2 regions of the Paenibacillus sp. CH40 genome follow, and region 2 is predicted to be linked to the other one. Evidence: riboswitches for the same ligand, from Rfam matches in the RefSeq annotation. Region 2 holds a riboswitch; the other holds the start of a gene.
What was found. A riboswitch is a leader RNA that binds a small molecule or an ion and turns the genes downstream of it on or off. The one in region 2 is predicted to bind glycine.

Region 1 (5,984 bases), on a different contig from region 2:
TTCCCATGATGGCGTTGGAGTTCGCCCCGTCATAGTAGAGCAGACCACCCGCGTCATGCACGATGGCAGCAATGTCAGTGATTTGCTTCTCGAACAGTCCAAGCGTGTTCGGGTTGGTCAGCATGAGCGCAGCGGTGTCGTTGCCTACGGCTTGACGTAACGCATCCAGATCCACCAGTCCCTCAGGGGTGGAGGGAAGGGTGACTGTTTCGAAGCCCGCGACGGTTGCGCTGGCGGGGTTCGTTCCGTGCGAGGAATCCGGCACGAGCACCTTGGTACGTCGCTCACCACGTGCTTCGTGGTATGAGCGAATCATCATCAGCCCGGTCCATTCGCCATGGGCGCCCGCGGCGGGCTGAAGCGTGACGGCATCCATACCAGTTAATGCAGCCAAATCATTTTGGAGCGTATGCAGCAGCTCCATAGCACCCTGGATGCTCTCCTCGGGCTGATATGGATGGATTTTGGCGAAGCCTGTATATCGGGCGACATCCTCATTCACTTTCGGATTGTATTTCATCGTACAGGAGCCGAGCGGATAAAATCCGTTATCCACGCCGAAATTGCGCCGGGACAAGGCGGTATAATGTCGAATAACGTCTACTTCGTATACCTCGGGTAATGCCGCAGGTTCACTGCGCAGCGCATAATCTGGCAAAAGCTCTGCCACCGGGCGACGGGGAACGTCGCACTCGGGAAGGGAATAGGCGATGCGACCCGGACGGCTCAATTCAAAAATGAGCGCTTGATCGTGTTCCTTCAACAGCCCTTGTTTTTGATCCTGTCCGGTGTGTGTCATAGCAATCCCCCCAAGGTGTGTACAAATTGGTCAATCTCTTCTTTGGTTCTTTGCTCCGTCACGGCAATCAACATGTGACCAGCAAGTTCCTCATAGTCCCGGCCCAAATCGTAGCCAGCGATAAATCCAGCAGCTAGCAGTTCGGCCTGGAGTTTGCTCATATCCGTACCCTCAGGCAGTCTAAGGGCAAACTCGTTAAAGGTTGGTGCGTTAAATGAGGCAGTTACGCCCTTCAAGCTCAGCAATTGCTCTAAAGCATAACGGCTTTTATGCAAATTTAGCTCGGCTACTTCCTTGATCCCCTGTCTACCCATGACAGACAAGTATACAGATGCAGATAAAGCTAGCAACGCTTGATTGGAGCAAATGTTAGACGTGGCCTTTTCGCGGCGGATATGCTGTTCCCGCGCTTGCAAGGTCAGCACGAAGCCGCGTTTACCGTTACGGTCAGTGGTCTGACCCACAATACGGCCGGGGATACGGCGCATATGTGCCTGAGAAACGGCAAAGTATCCACAGGTCGGACCGCCGAGAGAAGAGGAGATGCCAAGTGGCTGCGCATCTCCTACCACAATATCCGCGCCCTGTTTGCCGGGTGTCTCCAGCAAGCCAAGTGCCAGTGGGTTGGCACTGACGACCAAAAGACCTTTGTGCGCATGGATGAGATCAGCCATCGGCTTCAGGTTTTCCACGGCTCCGAAAAAGTTGGGGCTTTGGACCAAAACAGCTGCGGTCTGTTCCGATACGGCCGCCGCTAACGCATTAGCATCCGTTACGCCGTCCGAACAGCCGATCTCCACGATGTCCAAATCCAATCCGCGTGCATAGGCTGCCAATACCTGACGTGCCTCCGGATGGACGGACCTTGATACGATAAGCTGTTTACGGCGGGTAGCTGCGGCGGACAGTGAGCCCGCTTCCGCCAGTGCAGTCGCTCCGTCGTACATGCTGGCATTAGCTACAGCCATGCCCGTCAATTCGCAAATATACGACTGAAATTCGAAAATGGCTTGTAGCTCGCCTTGGCTTACTTCCGGCTGATAGGGGGTGTAGGCTGTATAGAATTCCGAGCGTGAAGTGATGTGCTGGATGACGGACGGAATATGATGGTCATAAATTCCTGCGCCAAGAAAGCTGGCATGTGTGTCTGTATTGGCGTTGTGTCCAGCCAGCTCGGCCAAGTGGCGGGTTAAGGCTCTCTCGTCGAGTCGAGAAGAAAGAGGGAGTTCCCCTTGATATCGAATGGCCTCTGGAATGTCACTGAATAAATCATCGATGGATGAAACGCCGACCACACGCAGCATTTCGGTTTGATCCTGTTCAGTCATAGGGAGATAACGATGCTGCTTCATAGGTTCTGGCTCCTTTCGAAAAGCAAAATTTAAATCGTAAATTAGCTAATAAAAAAGTGTGAGATGAAAACCCGGAAGTTCATATCTGACATGTTTGCTTTATTGAAATGAAGAGAGTTTAAGATCAGCGCGGACGTTTATAAAAGGGTGCTGCCACCACCTCGGCACGCAGGCGTTTGCCACGAATCTCAACCTCCAGCGGTGTGGAGAGGGCGCTAAAACGACTGTCTACCAAGGCGAGGCCGAGATTACGCTTCAAGGTGGGCGACTGAGTCCCCGTTGTGACCTCACCGATGCGTTGTCCTTCTGCGAATACCGGATAATGGGCGCGAGGGATACCGCGATCCGTCATTTCCAGCCCGATCAATTTGCGAGGAATCCCTTGATCTTTCTGACGTTGCAGTGCTTCTCTACCGATAAAATTTCCTTTATTCAGCTTGACGAAGAAACCTAGACCGGCTTCGAGCGGTGAAATCGTGGCAGATAACTCCTGTCCGTACAGCGGCAACCGTGCCTCAAAGCGTAGGGTATCCCGAGCACCAAGTCCAGCGGGAATCAGCCCATACGACTCACCGGAACGAAGCAAACCCTCCCATACGGCTGGTGCTTCCGCAGCAGGTACATAAAATTCAAAACCGTCTTCGCCCGTATATCCGGTTCGTGAGACGAGTGCTTTTGCTCCGAACAATGGCACATTCTCATGGAAGCGGAAAGATGCCAGATTCGTAATGTCCGTATCTGCCACGGCTGCGGCAATACGTGCTGCTTCCGGTCCTTGCAACGCCAGCAATGCTATCGCATCAGACACATTCTCCATGTGAACGGATGCAGGCATATGGCTAATTAGCCAATCCCAATCCTTATCGATGTTAGAGGCGTTCACAACGAGCATGTAGCGCTCCGACCCTTTGCAGTAAACAAGCAGGTCGTCTACTACCCCTCCATCGGGGTAACACAGGAGTGAATATTGTGCCTGACCTGGTTCCAACTGGCTGACATCATTCGTGGTCACCCTTTGCAGAAAAGCTTCGGCCTCTTTGCCTTCAACCAAAAATTCGCCCATATGCGATACATCGAATAAACCCGCACGTTGCCGGACGGCCTCATGCTCCTTTTGAATGCCGCTAAACTGAACGGGGAGCTCCCAGCCGCCAAAGTCAATACAACGAACCCCAGACTGCGTCCCGTAGGACGAATATAGCGGTGTTTTTCGCAAATTAGTCATTTTTCCACTCCTATCGGGTGTGATCGGCTAAACAAAAAAGACAGGCCGAAAAAAACGTATAGACGGCAGTCTACACTCTTTTTTCAGCTCTGTCCTTGATACCAGAAAGTTACCCCGGTATGTACCGGGTTTCCCCTTGGGTGATCCGCTCCAATAGCGAATGCTCTCCAGAGATGCGTCCGGCAGAGGTCCTTTTGCCTGAGAGATTCACCTGCAATGCAGGCTTACTCCTTCGGCGCTACCTTCGGGATCAACAGTATATTACCTGGCTTTGCAGATAACAACTTGATCCGATTCGCGTGCAACTTATGTCTCATAAGCGGCAACAGCTATGCGAATCTTTTTGGCAGTCTCTCCCTCCGCGTTCATCCGCGTTTGCAGTTGTCGGGGTGTTTCCCAAAGCATTTGCTATAACCCATTAATACGCAAATTCATTCGAAATGTCAATAAAAATGTCATCAAAAACAATAGAAAAAACATTTAATATATAAATAAGGATATGTAAGCGTTTGTTATAAGTTATCATATTTTTATATAGTACGCCATATGAGGTCATATGAAGTATTTTTGTTAGTATTATTGACATGAGTGTTCCTGTTGTCATAATCTTAACCTGTCTAATACAGGTGAGCAAAAGCGATTTTATTCATATGGAAGTGAGGGGAACAGGATGGGTGAAGTAAAGCAGCAACTTTGGTATACAGACGAACATGAGTGGGTTCAGTGCACAGAGAATGGAACGTTGCGGATTGGTATTACAGACTTTGCACAGCATCAACTGGGTGATATTGTTTTTGTAGAATTACCTGAGGCGGGAGTAACGATTGAGCAGGGAGCGGAGATCGGTACGATTGAATCGGTGAAGACGGTATCCGACCTTTTTGCTCCGGTGACGGGAACCGTATTAAAAGTGAATGAAGCGCTGGAAAGTACGCCTGAGCTAGTGAATGAATCTCCCTATGAAAAAGGTTGGATGATCGAAGTAGAGATGGGTAAAGATGTGGAGGAAGCATTGGGCAAGCTACTGTCTGCGGATCAATACGAGCAGTTGATTTCCGATGAGCAGTAATGGAGCAATGTAGTATGGAATAAGAGTGTTATTTGTCTGCTCGATTTTTGTATACAACAGTCGCTATGATTTGACATAGCGGCTATTTTTTTGTCTTTTTGCAGACGTAATTACGTGTTTTATTCCGATTTAGAGGGTTGTCCCTATAGTAAGAATCATACATAATCCAGCACGGTTTTTCGACTAATTTCTATAGCAACAGGTCATATTAAGAAGAATTATGCAGGTATAATACCTTCTCGGATAATTTAAATTTAAATGTTGTCATCAACGTTCATGACGAAAGTACGTTTTCATTTCGTTGATGAAGATAGCGCTGTCATTTAGTATGAATTTTAAGAAAAGGTAGTGATGCTTACCTACAAGGAGGATTTGAATATGAGTACATTGGACGCAAAGCCAAGTTCAAAAGGAGGCACTCGTGTCGCCGTACAGCGTTTTGGCCGTTTTCTCAGCGGTATGGTTATGCCCAATATGGGAGCCTTTATCGCGTGGGGATTGATTACGGCACTCTTTATTCCGACCGGGTGGTTCCCGAACGAAGGTTTTGCACAACTGGTTGATCCGATGAAAAATTATTTGCTGCCGCTGCTGATTGGTTACACGGGAGGCACGATGATTCATGGACAACGTGGAGGTGTGATTGGTGCCATTATGACGATGGGTGTCATAGTGGGAGCCGATATCCCGATGTTCCTGGGCGCGATGGTCGCTGGTCCGCTGGCTGCGTGGATATTGAAGAAGTTCGACAAGGCCATTGAAGGCAAAGTCAGATCAGGCTTTGAAATGCTGGTCAATAACTTTTCGGCCGGGATTATCGGTGCCATTCTAGCACTGCTTGCCCATGTGGCGATCGGCCCGATTGTACAAATGATCAGTCAAGTGTTGTCGGCAGGGGTACAGTTCCTCGTGAACGCAGGGCTACTGCCGCTTGTCAACCTCATTATTGAGCCCGGAAAAGTATTATTTTTAAACAACGCGCTGAATCACGGAGTATTAAGTCCGATTGCGTTGGAGGAAGCTGCAAGAACAGGGAAATCCGTACTGTTCATGCTGGAATCCAACCCTGGACCGGGGCTCGGTATTTTGCTGGCCTACTGCCTGTTCGGTAAAGGCTCTGCGAAGTCGTCGGCTCCTGGGGCAGTCATCATTCATTTTTTCGGCGGGATTCATGAAATTTATTTCCCTTATATTTTAATGAAGCCGATTTTGATTCTTGCTGCTATAGCTGGGGGCGTTGTGGGAACCTTCTGTTTCATGTTGACAGGTGCCGGACTGGTTGCTGCTCCTTCACCGGGCAGCATCATCGCCTATTTTCTAATGACGCCAAAAGGCGGATATTTGCCAATGCTAAGCGGGGTGATCGCTGCTGCGGTCGTATCTTTTGCTGTTGCCGCAGTGTTACTCAAGACTGGTAAGCAACAAGAAGAGGGGCTGGAGAAAGCTGCATCCCGCCTGAAAGATATGAAAAATCAAAGCAAGAGTGCAAGTGCTAACGCCACTGTAATGGAAGATAACCACGAATCTGATCGTGCTGCA
Region 2 (5,984 bases):
TCAAATTGAAGAACTGCAGCAGGAGCTGCTGAATTACGGCAAAAATATTTTACTGATATACGGAGGCGGAAGTGTCAAGCGAAATGGTCTGTATGACCAGGTATTAAACGCGTTAGAGCCGCTACATCTTAACATTCATGAATTGTCCGGCGTAGAACCGAATCCACGCTTGTCCACCGTTAAAAAGGGCATCGACATTTGCCGAAACGACAACATCGACTTCTTACTTGCAGTAGGCGGCGGAAGCGTTATTGATTGCACCAAAGCCATCGCAGCAGGGGCTAAATATGACGGCGATGTGTGGGATATTATCAACAAAAAGCACATGCCGACCGAGGCTCTACCATTCGGCACCATCCTCACACTCGCCGCCACCGGTTCAGAAATGAATCCGGATTCTGTTATCACCAACTGGGAAACGAACGAAAAATACGTATGGGGCAGCGCGGTGACGCATCCGAAATTCTCCATTCTGGACCCTAAAAATACCTTCTCTGTGCCACGTGATCAGACGGTATATGGCATGGTGGATATGATGAGCCATGTGTTTGAACAGTATTTTCACAATGTTAAAAATACACCGTTGCAAGATCGTATGTGCTTTTCCGTGCTGCAAACCGTGATCGAAACTGCACCTAAACTGCTGGAGGATTTGCACAGCTACGAGCATCGTGAAACGATTTTATATGCCGGAACGATTGCTCTTAACGGAACACTGCAAATGGGCTACTTCGGGGACTGGGCTTCGCATACGATTGAACATGCATTATCCGCTGTATATGATATTCCTCATGCTGGCGGTCTGGCAATTCTGTTTCCCAACTGGATGAGACACACAGTGGATCAGGATGCTGCACGTATGAAGCGGCTGATGCTCAGCATGTTTGACTTAGACACCGTAGGTAAAACAGATAGAGAAATCGCCTTGGAAGGTATTGACCGTCTTAGTGCATTCTGGACAAGTCTCGGTGCCCCTTCTACGCTGGCCGATTACAATATTAATGATGAGCAATTGGAAAAAATCGCGGACATTGCAGCCCGTGAAATGGAATACGGAGGCTTTGGTAATTATAAAAAGCTGAATCAAGAAGATATTTTAGCTATTTTGCGTGCATCGTTATAACATTCAAAAGGGAGTGTCCTCAAGCCTGTGATGGCTGAGGGCACTCCCTTTTGGAATTTATGAATTAACCGTTTGTCCCTTTTCTTCTACTTGAATAGCTGCCCCTACACTGGCACCTGCAAGAATGCCCTTTTTCTTACTAGAATTCAGAGAATCCATATAGGTTCGGGTTTCCGCAACTACAATTCCTGATAAGCCGAGCAGTGCAATCAGGTTCGGGAAAGCCATCATTGCGTTAAAGATATCTGCTAGCAACCAAATCGCATCCAGTTTAATGAACGCGCCCCCGGCAACGAGTAGAATGAACAGATAACGGTATGGCTTAATCCACTTGACCCCAAGCAAGTATTCAACACAGCGTTCCCCGTAATAGTTCCAGCCGAGCATGGTGGTGAACGCGAACATAATCAGAATAATTGTGAGCAGTTCTGCCCCCAGCGGGAATGCGCTGGAAAATGCTTGCTGAGTCATCAGGCCCGCATCGGTAGGCCCGCTCCACACACCGCTAACCAGCAGCGTCAACCCGGTCATCACACAAATAACCATCGTATCAATAAACACGCCTGTCATGGAAATTAGCCCTTGCTCCGCAGGCCATTTGGTTTTGGCAGCTGCGGCTGCAATCGGTGCGCTCCCCAATCCGGCCTCATTGGCAAAAATACCTCTGGCTACCCCACTTCGCATCGCCAGCATAATCGTAGCTCCGGCAAATCCGCCCGTTGCAGATGTAGTTGAAAATGCCGAATGGAGCACCAGCGCAATGGCGGCAGGAAGTTGGTCAGCAAACCGAATCAGTACGATGAGACAGATCAGTACGTACAAGCCTGTTTTAAAAGGAACGACCTTCGTCGATACCTTGGCAATGCTTTTGAGTCCTCCAATAGTAACAAGTCCGGTAAGGACCGCGATAATCAGTGCCGTTACAATAGGCGGAACGCCAAAACTGTTTTCAGTCGAAGATACAATCGCTTTGACCTGCGGAAACGTTCCAATCCCGAACAACGCTACCAGCATGCCCGAAAAAGCAAACAGCATCGCCAGCGGTTTAAAACGGCGTCCAAGACCTTTCTCAATATAATACATCGGGCCGCCGGAAAATTGTCCATTCCGATCTTTCACCCGGTATTTTACCGCAAGTACACCTTCCGCATATTTTGTCGCCATCCCAAAAAAGGCTGCAACGACCATCCAGAACAAGGCACCCGGCCCGCCCAGCTTAATGGCTGTCGCTACGCCGACAATACTTCCTGTGCCAACTGTAGCCGCCAACGCTGTACTCAAAGCCGCAAAACTACTTACATCCCCGCTGCCTTCATTCGGGGCTTTACCGATCAGCTTGATCGCCAGGGGCAGGCGGAATACCTGCAGCATCTTCAAACGTATGGTCAGCCATAACCCCGTTCCCATGACAAGAATGATGAGAGGCGCCCCCCATATCCAGCTACTAATCGCTTCTAACACATGTACCAAATTCATTTCAACCCGCTCCTCCAGCATATTAGAAAACAAAAAAGAGTCAAATCCGCTGATTCGACTCCTGGAGAGGTTAAAGGCACGAAAAAATACAACCATCTTGTGCAGGTTCCTACCTCTAATAGCTCACAAAAAAGCCTAGGGCATTCCCTGTCACAGGTTATTCGCGTCTCTGTCCTTTTGCCTGAGAGTTTAAGCAGATGTTATCTGCGGTGCACCTTCGGCGCCCAATTAAGGGTCTCTCCAGAGTTCTGTCCGTTTACGGTCCCCGCTTGTTGCTGTAATCAGCCTAAGCACCTGAGAGTTTTGCCCCTTCGGTCGGAACCTTCGTTCCATCTCCCGCAAACATCAACCAGACATATGAAATTTTTATTCATTATACAGAAAACTTTCAGCTTATTACAAGTGAAAAGTTTGTGAAGCCCTCTGAAATATTATTATTGTGTCTATCAAAAAAGCGGGTACAGCAGATTGCATCCTTAGGATGTCCTCTGCTATACCCGCCCGAGACAATATGGAATTACAATTCTTCACCATTGGTTGCTATCACATTTTTATACCAGTTAAAAGAGTCCTTTTTGGAGCGTTTGAGCGTTCCGTTACCGTCATCATCCAGATCGACGTAAATAAATCCGTAGCGCTTGGACATTTCGGAAGTAGACATGCTCACAAGGTCGATAGGGCCCCAGCTGGTGTAACCAATCAGATCAACACCGTCGGCAATTGCTTCCTTCATTTGGGCAATATGCTGACGCAAGTAATCAATACGATATGTGTCATGCACAGAACCGTCTTCTTCTACCTTATCATACGCACCCAAGCCATTTTCCACGATGAACAACGGCTTTTGGTAGCGGTCATATAACGTGTTCAGCGTAACACGCAGACCGATCGGATCAATTTGCCATCCCCAGTCAGAGGACTGTAAATATGGATTTTTCACGCCACCAATCAGGTTTCCTGCTGCTTTCTCACCTTCTGGACCTGCAGATACGGTCAAGGTCATATAGTAGCTAAATGAGATAAAATCAACCGTATTATTTTTCAATATTTCAGCATCGCCTGGTTCTGTGTGTATTACAACATTATTTTCTTCAAAATAACGATTCATGTAGTTAGAATATTCCCCACGGGCATGCACATCCGTAAAGAACAGGTTCATCTGATTTTCATGCTGGGCTTTCAGTATATCCTCTGGGTTACACGTATGTGGATAGCTTTCAATACGTGCCAGCATACAGCCGATCTGAGCGCCCGGGATGATCTCATGTCCCCGTTTGGTCGCCAGTGCACTAGCTACAAATTGATGATGCAATGCTTGATATATCGCTTGTTGTTTGTTTTCTACACGGTCAATAACCACACCGCCACCGGTGAACGGGCTCATGGTCATTACATTGATTTCATTAAAGGTCAGCCAGTATTTTACTTTATCCTTATAGCGTGTGAACACCGTTTCGGCATAATTTACGTAGTGCTGTATGACTTCACGACCCAGCCAGCCATTATACTTCTGCGTCAGACCTAGCGGTGTCTCATAATGTGACAATGTTACCAGCGGTTCAATACCATACTTGCGCAGCTCATCAAATACATTGTCGTAGAATTGCAATCCTGCTTCATTCGGCTCGGCATCATAGCCATTCGGGAAAATCCGCGACCAATGGATGGACATACGGAATACTTTAAAGCCCATTTCAGCGAATAATGCAATATCTTCTTTGTAATGGTGGAAAAAGTCTACACCTTCACGCTTTGGAAAACGTGCATTGACTTTGCCTGCCAAAATGTCTTCGAGTCGTTCGGAAGAAATCTCTATAGCGTGATCGTTCTTGCGCTCTGCTTTGGGTACATAGGCAATCAGGTCTGCGCTGGACAATCCTTTTCCATCTACGTCAAAAGCACCTTCCAATTGGTTGGCTGCGGTTGCCCCGCCCCACAAGAAGTTTTTCGGAAATCCTTTTAGCGTCTTCGTCATGGTATAAAAACCTCTTTCCGTATTTAAGATTTTTACTTTGGTCAAGTCATCCCATCAAGTGCTGCAAATATGAATCAATACCTAACGATAACCGTTCTCCTTTGAAATGCATTGACAGATACTTTAAAATAGACGTAATGCCTTCATAAGCATCCTAATCGTTGTAACGCGTTTCATGTCAAGAATTTATTTTTTTTCTTATGTGAGGAGAAGCACCATGTCGAATCTTGATCAAATTGCAAAACTGGCGGGCTTTTCCAAAGCTACGGTATCCAGAGTATTAAATCAGTCCCCCCATGTTAGTCACGAAACAAGAGCTAAAATTTTGAAAATCATGCAGGAATTAGATTATGTTCCTAATCGAAATGCCATTTCTCTATCCAAGGGTCAGACGCTTCAGATCGGTATCATTACTTCAACTATTAATGAAATTGTTCTCGCTTTTCTGGACAGCTTTGTGGAAGTAGCGGGCCAATATGAATTTCAAACCATTATTTATACTTCGGGAGAAGACAAAAAGAAAGAGCTTCAAGCCTTTGAGGATTTAAAAAGAAAAAGAGTCGATGCGCTGGTCATCATTTCCTGCGTGAATGACACTGATTTTTTGAGCACCTATTGCAAATATGGCCCGATCGTGTCGTGGCAACGAATGGAGCATACCGATATTCGCTCCGTCGCTATGGATCAGTATGAAGGATATATGTTAGCGCTCAAACATTTGATACAAAAAGGCTATACTCGTATAGCCAATGCTTTTGGCCGTCCGAGCAGTATTAATACCCATAGTAGACAACGAGCCTACGAACAGATCATGAGTGAGCACAATCTGCCAGTGTTGCAACACTGGAATCACTCTTCTATTTATAATATCCGTGATGGCGAACAGGTCGTACGGGATCTGTTACAGCGTCGGGAAGAATTCCCAGAGGCTATTTTATGTGCTAACGATTATGTAGCAGTGGGTATTCTCTGCGAAGCACGCAGACAAAAACTGAACGTACCGGAAGATCTGGCAATTGTTGGATTCGATAACACGGAGCTGGCGCATACGCTGGGGATTACAACGATTCAAAATCCTATCATGGCTCAAGCACAAAATGCCTTTTTCATGCTTTCCCCTCAGCTGATTGGACGCCAAATGAAGCTTCATTCGCTAGAGTACAGCCTCATTGAACGTACGACTACATGAGGTAACGATGTACTTGCAAATTAGGCAAAAGGGCCTTGATAAGAAATATTTTTTGTCGAAACAGAATAAAATATGTTGAAATCGCTTTTTTTTGTGCTACAATAGCACTATATCGAAGGATTGTGACCGGTGATGCGGGCAATGCCTGAGTTCAATTGAGTGCTATTGCTAACAATAGTATTGAATTGTGCTTAGGCATTTTTTATTGGTAAAGGATGGGA

Region 1: linked by a shared signal. The riboswitch ahead of gcvT (glycine cleavage system aminomethyltransferase GcvT) and the one ahead of NLX73_RS17320 (alanine/glycine:cation symporter family protein) in region 2 are both predicted to bind glycine.

What each region holds. Positions count from the first base shown of each region.
Region 1 is NZ_JANAVQ010000001.1:83,739-89,722, forward strand. It holds gene gcvPB (aminomethyl-transferring glycine dehydrogenase subunit GcvPB) at 1-799, opposite strand, end outside; gene gcvPA (aminomethyl-transferring glycine dehydrogenase subunit GcvPA) at 796-2,151, opposite strand; gene gcvT (glycine cleavage system aminomethyltransferase GcvT) at 2,276-3,376, opposite strand; glycine riboswitch at 3,553-3,651, opposite strand; gene gcvH (glycine cleavage system protein GcvH) at 4,047-4,445, shown strand; gene NLX73_RS00380 (PTS mannitol transporter subunit IIBC) at 4,824-5,984, shown strand, end outside.
Region 2 is NZ_JANAVQ010000005.1:294,580-300,563, reverse strand. It holds gene NLX73_RS17325 (iron-containing alcohol dehydrogenase) at 1-1,123, shown strand, start outside; gene NLX73_RS17320 (alanine/glycine:cation symporter family protein) at 1,181-2,599, opposite strand; glycine riboswitch at 2,759-2,853, opposite strand; glycine riboswitch at 2,872-2,948, opposite strand; gene NLX73_RS17315 (glycoside hydrolase family 1 protein) at 3,117-4,574, opposite strand; gene NLX73_RS17310 (LacI family DNA-binding transcriptional regulator) at 4,792-5,763, shown strand.